Regions from separate parts of the Streptomyces sp. NPDC003036 genome, predicted to be linked through region 2. Evidence: riboswitches for the same ligand, from Rfam matches in the RefSeq annotation. Region 2 holds a riboswitch; the other holds the start of a gene.

Region 1 (3,766 bases), on a different contig from region 2:
CGGGGTCGTCGCCACCGCGTCGTACGAGGCGCGGCGCTTCGGGGTGCACTCGGCGATGCCGATGGCGCAGGCGCGGCGGCTGGCGCCGAACGCCGCGTATCTGGTGCCGCGCTTCACGCTCTACCGGGCCGTGAGCGACCAGGTCATGGAGCTGCTGCGGCGGCTGTCGCCGCTGGTGGAGCCGCTGAGCCTGGACGAGGCGTTCGTCGACCTGGAGGCGGGCGGCACGGCTCACGACGCGGCGACGGCACGAGCGACCGGGGAGCGCCTGCGCGCGGACATCCGGGCGGTTACGGGACTGACGGGCTCCGTCGGCCTCGCGGGCTCCAAGATGCTGGCGAAGATCGCGTCGGAGCAGGCGAAGCCCGACGGACTGGTGCTCATAGAGCCGGGGACCGAGCGCGAGCTGCTCGGGCCGATGTCGGTGCGGATCCTGCCGGGAGTCGGCCCCGCCACCGGCGAGCACCTGCGCCGGGCCGGGATGACGACCGTGGCCGATCTGGCGGAGGCGGGCGAGGACGAGCTCGTACGGCTGCTGGGCAGGGCCCACGGGGCGTCGCTGTACCGGATGGCCCTGGGGCACGACGACCGGCCCGTGGTCGCCGAGCGGGACGCCAAGTCCGTCTCCGTGGAGGACACCTTCGACGTGGACCTGCACGACCGCGTGCGGGTGCGCCTGGAGGTGGAGCGCCTGGCCGACCGGTGCGTGCGGCGGCTGCGCGGGGCCGGGCGGTCGGGGCGGACGGTGGTGCTGAAGGTGCGCCGGTACGACTTCTCGACGCTGACCAGATCCGAGACCCTGCGCGGGCCGACGGACGACCTCGCGGTGGTCCGGGAGGCGGCGGCCCGGCTGCTGGAGTCGGTGGACACCACGGGTGGCGTGCGGCTCCTGGGGGTGGGGGTGACGGGGCTCGCGGACTACACCCAGGAGGACCTGTTCGCCCAGGCGGCGATGGCGGAGGCGCCGGCCGGGCCCCAGGGGGGCACGGTCCCGGAGCCGCAGGAGCCGGCTGCCGGGGTCGGCGAGGCCGGTGTGGCGGGCGCGGCCGCTGGGACGGGAGCCGCGGAGGACGCCGACGGCGGCGGGGAGCGCAGGTGGCTGGCCGGGCAGGATGTCCGGCACGACGAGTACGGGCCGGGGTGGGTGCAGGGCAGCGGGGTGGGGCGCGTGACCGTGCGGTTCGAGGAGCCCGGCTCGCCGCCGGGCCGGGTGCGGACCTTCCGGACCGACGACCCGGCCCTGGAGCCGTCGGACCCGCTGCCGCTGGTCGCGCGGGAGCAGGTGGAGCGGGCGCCGTCGCCCTGACAGGCGGGCGGCGCGTCAGCCGTCGCGGCCCGCGAGGTCGCCGAGGCCGGAGTCGGGGTCCGGGTCCGGCTCCGGGTCGGGTGGGGGAGGGGACGGGAGCTCGAGGCCGTAGTGGTGGTAGAGCTGGAGCTCCTGCTCGGGGGAGAGGTGGCGGCCGACGCCGAAGTCGGGGGCGTCCTTGATCAGGGCGCGGTCGTACGGGACGTGGAGACCGTCGTCGGCGAGGTCGCTGGGGGCCAGGGGGACGAAGGCGTCGCGGCCGAAGAGGCCGGTGCGGACGGCGGCCCACTCGGGCACGCCCGTCGCGTCGTCCAGGTACACCTCGTCGACGGTGCCGATCTTGTGGCCGTTGCGGTCGTAGGCCTTGCGGCCGATCAGGCTCCGCGGATCGATATCGGTCTGCACGGTCCCTCCAACTGGTCGCAACCGCTCGCAACTGCACTACACCACTACGAAAGTGCACATCCGTGACGTCGGCCACTCGAGGGATCGGGCCTGGACCTCGCTGGTAGGCTGGCAGGCGGCTGTTGACCCCATGCGGGAGAGTCCTCTGGAGAATCCTTTCGGAGGCGCCGAAGGAGCAAATCCTCCCCGGAATCTCTCAGGCACCCGGTACCGCATGGACGAGGTCACTCTGGAAAGCAGGGCGGGCGTCGGACGGCATCCGCTCTCACCGACGGTGAAAGCCGGGCGGCCCCCAGTGGCGCCCGGTGAAGCTCTCAGGTTGAGATGACAGAGGGGGAGGCCGTCCGGGCACCCGCGCCATGGTGCCCCTCGCAGGTCGTGACGACCAGGAGGCCTCCGTAGATGACCGCCAACCGTACTCCGCTCTCCGAGCTTGAGCAGGGCATCCCCTTCGAGCAGCGGCACATCGGCCCCGACGCCGAGGCCCGCGCCAAGATGCTCGCGCAGGTCGGCTACGGCTCGCTCGACGAGCTGACCGCCGCCGCCGTGCCGGATGTGATCAAGACCGCCGAGGCGCTCGGGCTGCCGGCGGCGCGCACCGAGGCCGAGGTCCTCGCCGAGCTGCGCTCGCTCGCCGACCGCAACCAGGTGCTGGCCCCGATGATCGGGCTCGGCTACTACGGCACCTTCACGCCCCCGGTCATCCTGCGCAACGTCATGGAGAACCCGGCCTGGTACACGGCGTACACGCCCTACCAGCCGGAGATCTCGCAGGGCCGTCTGGAGGCGCTGCTCAACTTCCAGACCATGGTCGCCGACCTGACCGGCCTGCCCACCTCCGGCGCCTCGCTGCTCGACGAGGGCACCGCCGCCGCCGAGGCCATGGCGCTGGCCCGCCGCGTCGGCAAGGTCAAGGGCGGGGTCTTCCTCATCGACGCCGACGCCCTGCCGCAGACCATCGCCGTCATCGAGACCCGCGCGGAGCCGACCGGCGTCGAGGTCGTCGTCGCCGACCTCAGCGAGGGCATCCCGGCCGAGGTCGCCGAGCGCGGCGTCTTCGGCGTGCTGATCCAGTACCCGGGCGCGTCCGGCGCCGTACGGGACATCAAGCCGGTCATCGACCGGGCCCACGAGCTCGGCGCCGTCGTCACCGTCGCCGCCGACCTCCTCGCGCTGACGCTGCTCACCTCGCCCGGCGAGCTGGGCGCCGACATCGCCGTCGGCACCACCCAGCGGTTCGGCGTGCCGATGGGCTTCGGCGGTCCGCACGCCGGCTACATGGCCGTGCGCGACACCTTCGCCCGCTCCCTGCCGGGCCGGCTCGTCGGCGTCTCCGTCGACGCCGACGGCAACAAGGCGTACCGCCTGGCGCTGCAGACCCGCGAGCAGCACATCCGCCGGGAGAAGGCCACCAGCAACATCTGCACCGCGCAGGTGCTGCTCGCCGTCATGGCCGGCATGTACGCCGTGTACCACGGCCCCGACGGGCTGAAGCAGATCGCGCAGCGCGTGCACCGGTACGCGGCGATCCTCGCCGAGGGGCTGCGCGCCGGCGGCGTCGAGGTCGTCCACGGCAGCTTCTTCGACACCGTGACCGTCCGGGTGCCGGGCAAGGCCGCCGAGGCCGTCGCCGCCGCCCGCGAGAACGGCGTCAACCTGCGCCTCGTCGACGCCGACCACGTCTCGGTCGCCTGCGACGAGACCACCGGCCGCGCGCAGCTCGCCGCCGTGTGGGAGGCCTTCGGCGTGCGCGGCGACATCGAGGCGCTGGACGCCGAGACCGCGGAGGCGCTGCCCGAGGCGCGCTTGCGTTCGGACGCGTACCTGACCCACCCGGTCTTCCACGCGCACCGCTCGGAGACCGCGATGCTGCGCTACCTGCGCAAGCTCGCCGACCGCGACTACGCGCTGGACCGGGGCATGATCCCGCTCGGCTCCTGCACGATGAAGCTGAACGCCACCACCGAGATGGAGCCGGTGACCTGGCCGGAGTTCGGCCAGATGCACCCCTTCGCGCCCGCCGACCAGGCGCAGGGCTACCTCACCCTCATCCGT
Region 2 (3,766 bases):
TCGACTCGCGCATCATCGCGCGGACCGCGTCGACGGAGGCCTGGCTCGTGTCGTACAGATCGAGTCCGATGGCGAGGTACGGCGAGCCGAGCGCGGGCTGGACCCAGACGCGGCGCAGGGAGCGGACCGCCGGGGTGCGGTGGGCGTTCTGCGTCAGCAGGGCGTAGAACTGCGGGATCTGGATGCCGGGTTCGGAGAGCTTCAGCGGCCCCGCGGGCATCCGGTCGAGGCCCGTGGCGATGCGGCGCAGGTCGGGCCAGGGGATGCCGACGCCGCCGCCGGGGGCGTGCGGGTTGAGCCAGATGCCCCAGCGGTCGGGGTAGAGCGCGCGGGCGATGTCGCGGCCGGTGATCACCTCGTGGGCGCGGTTCCAGCCGGAGACGGCGAGCTCCTGGGCGGAGGTGACGCAGGGCGCGTAGCCGAGGCCGTCGACCTCCATGTTGCCGTACTGGGCGTCGGGCGAGCCGGCCTGGCCGTGCCAGAGCAGCATCCAGACCGGAGCGTCGGCGAGGGCCGTGAGCAGCGCCTCGTACGCGTCGTAGCGTCCGGGCGTGACGTTGCTCAGCAGCTGCTCGATCGGCCCGGCCGCCGCGGTGCTCTGCGCGCTCACCCTGGGTCCCCCTCTTCGGTCCACCGCATTAGCTTAGGGCCGCTGGTAGAAGGGCCGTACCTTCTCCAGCATCCAGTCGCCCACCGGGTCCTGCGCGATGTCGAGCAGGACCAGGTTGACCGGCCACGGCACCTGGACGCGGCCGAGCGCCCGGCCGAGGGCGTCCATCGGTACGTTACGGTCGGCGCCCTCCCAGGAGGAGAGCTGGACGCCGACGAAGAGCGTCGGGGCGCCGCCCTCGATGGAGGCGAGGGCCCGGCGGGCGGTGAGGACGGTGCCGGTGGCCTCGAACTCGGCGGCCGCGGCGGAGAGGAAGTCGACCGGGTCCTCCTGCCAGTCGGGCTCGAACAGCCGCACCCGGGCGCCGCTCGCGGGCCCGTCCAGCGGGGTGCGGCCGACGCGGCACAGTTCGGCGACGGCGGGCGGCGGCAGGGGCGCGCCCACGGCGCCGCCGGGGTTGACGGCGATCCCGAGCTGCGGGGGCAGGCCGCGGGCGAACTCGACGGCGGGCGCGACGGTGTACGCCATGTGGGGGCCGACGCACCGCAGGAACTGCTGCTCGGAGCTGAAGACGGGGACGTACGCCTGGCCGTCCAGCTCCAGCGTGGGCAGGTCGAGGTCCGGACTGTCGGGGCCGCCGCCCTTGGGGAGGGGGATCCACAGGGGGCTGCGGCCCAGGACCTCGACGAGCCGGGCGCCGGCCGCGGGGTTGCCGAGGGAGGCGGCGAGCACCTCTTCGAGCTCATTGACCGGCCATGCGGTGTCCACTGGTGTCCCCTCGTCCTTCCCACCCGTGCGGCGCGTCTTTCAGGGCACCCTAACCGCCCCGTTCAGCCGAACGTGATACGGGTCAGCGCCGTCGCCGCCGGCCGGTCGAGCAGCACGGCGGACGCGCAGCCGCCCGGCAGCACGCCCTGCTCGGCGTCCCGCACCAGCCGCCCCACCGCCCTGCGGTGCCGCGCGAAGGCGTATCCGGAGACGCCCCGCCCCCGCTCGCGCTGGCCCGCGCGGGCCGCCTGGGGGGTGACGTCCAGCAGTATCAGGTGCAGGGCGCGCCCGCGCCGCCGGGCCTCGCGGGCCAGCCAGCGCCGGACCCAGGCCTGGGTGCCGCAGTCGTGGACGACGACGCTCGCGCCCGAGCGCATGGCGCGCCGGAGCCCGGCGTAGTGGGCGATGCGGACGAGGGGGCGGTAGACCGCGTACGGCAGGAAGGGCGGCATCCGGCGCTCCCACCGCTCGCGGGCGTCCTGGGAGTCGATGCCGCGCCCGTCGGCGGCGCGGGCGATCAGGGTGGACTTGCCGCTGCCGGGCAGGCCGGAGACGACCACGAGGTCGCCGGCGGCGAAGCCCAGCTCGCGCGGGCAGCGCCCGGCGCGGTCACGCAGGTCGCGCAGCACGGGCGCGGGCGCGCGGCTGGGCGCGGGCACGGCGACCGCGCCGGTCATGGCACCGCTCACCGCACCGGTGGCCGCGCTCGGACCTGTCCGCTGCAACGTCATCGCGTACTCCCCCTGCTCGGGCTCGGCCTTCCCCGACCCTTGCCCAAGAAGTGTAAAGAATGGGTAATAAGGCACAAGCGATTTGCCGAGGAGACCACGCGTGCAATGATGTGCGCGCCACCGCACGCAGGTGCGTACAACCGCATACCGGCCGCTTGAATCCGCGCGGGAGAGTCCCGGGTCCCGCCCGGGCGCCGAAGGAGCAAGTTCCTCCCTTGAATCTCTCAGGCCCCGTACCGCGCGGATGAGGCAGATCTGAAAAGCGGGCCGCCGCGGCGGCTCCACCCAAGGTGCAAGCCGAGGGCCGTCCCCGTACGGTCACGGTGAACCTCTCAGGTTCCGATGACAGATGGGGAGGACCGTCTTCGAGCCATGCCCTGGGAGCCACATCCATGAGCACTGCCCCACGCCTCACCGCCCTCGATGCCGTGCATCGGGCGCTCGGCGCGACCATGACCGACTTCGCCGGCTGGGACATGCCGCTGCGGTACGGCAGCGAGCGCGACGAGCACAACGCCGTCCGCGCGAAGGCCGGTCTCTTCGACCTGTCCCACATGGGCGAGATCACCGTGACGGGCCCGCAGGCCGCCGCCCTCCTCGACTACGCGCTCGTCGGCAACATCGGCGGCGTCGGCGTGGGCCGCGCCCGCTACACCATGATCTGCCAGGAGGACGGCGGGATCCTCGACGACCTGATCGTGTACCGGCTCCAGGAGCAGGAGTACATGGTCGTCGCCAACGCCTCGAACGCCCAGGTCGTGCTGGACGCCCTCACCGAGCGGGCCGCCGGCTTCGACGCCGTCGTACGCGACGACCGGGACGCGTACGCCCTGATCGCGATCCAGGGCCCGGAGTCCCCGGGCATCCTGAAGTCGCTCACCGACGCGGACCTGGACGGGCTGAAGTACTACGCGGGCCTGCCGGGCACCGTCGCGGGAGTGCCCGCGCTGATCGCCCGCACCGGCTACACGGGCGAGGACGGCTTCGAGCTGTTCGTGGAGCCGCAGCACGCGGAGAAGCTGTGGCAGGCGCTGACGGAGGCCGGCGCCCCGGCCGGCCTGATCCCCTGCGGCCTGTCCTGCCGCGACACGCTGCGCCTGGAGGCGGGCATGCCGCTGTACGGGCACGAGCTCACGACGGCCCTCACCCCCTTCGACGCGGGTCTCGGCCGGGTGGTCAAGTTCGAGAAGGAGGGCGACTTCGTGGGCCGGGAGGCACTGGAGGCGGCCGCCGAGCGGGCGCAGATCGCCCCGCCCCGCAAGCTCGTCGGCCTGGTCGCCGAGGGGCGCCGGGTCCCGCGCGCCGGGATGCAGGTGGTCGCCGAGGGCAAGGTCGTCGGCGAGGTCACCTCGGGCGCGCCGTCGCCGACGCTGGGCAAGCCGATCGCCATGGCGTACGTGGACGCCGCGCACGCCGCGCCGGGGACGGCGGGGGTCGGTGTCGACATCCGCGGTACCCATGAGCCGTACGAGGTCGTGGCGCTCCCCTTCTACAAGCGCCAGAAGTGACCCGAGCGCCAGAAGTGATCTCGGGCGCCTTCCGGACCAGTCCCCCGTTCACCAGCACTCCCCCGCGTACAGGAGAATTCCAGTCATGAGCAACCCCCAGCAGCTGCGCTACAGCAAGGAGCACGAGTGGCTGTCGGCCGCCGAGGACG

Evidence for each region. A riboswitch is a leader RNA that binds a small molecule or an ion and turns the genes downstream of it on or off. The one in region 2 is predicted to bind glycine.
Region 1: linked by a shared signal. The riboswitch ahead of gcvP (aminomethyl-transferring glycine dehydrogenase) and the one ahead of gcvT (glycine cleavage system aminomethyltransferase GcvT) in region 2 are both predicted to bind glycine.

The regions. Positions count from the first base shown of each region.
Region 1 is NZ_JBEXNO010000058.1:23,906-27,671, reverse strand. It holds gene ABZX67_RS30680 (DNA polymerase IV) at 1-1,306, shown strand, start outside; gene ABZX67_RS30675 (PRC-barrel domain-containing protein) at 1,322-1,711, opposite strand; glycine riboswitch at 1,835-1,934, shown strand; gene gcvP (aminomethyl-transferring glycine dehydrogenase) at 2,114-3,766, shown strand, end outside.
Region 2 is NZ_JBEXNO010000015.1:10,277-14,042, forward strand. It holds gene ABZX67_RS13440 (enhanced serine sensitivity protein SseB C-terminal domain-containing protein) at 1-610, opposite strand, end outside; gene ABZX67_RS13445 (enhanced serine sensitivity protein SseB) at 644-1,378, opposite strand; gene ABZX67_RS13450 (AAA family ATPase) at 1,441-2,055, opposite strand; glycine riboswitch at 2,266-2,358, shown strand; gene gcvT (glycine cleavage system aminomethyltransferase GcvT) at 2,502-3,617, shown strand; gene gcvH (glycine cleavage system protein GcvH) at 3,703-3,766, shown strand, end outside.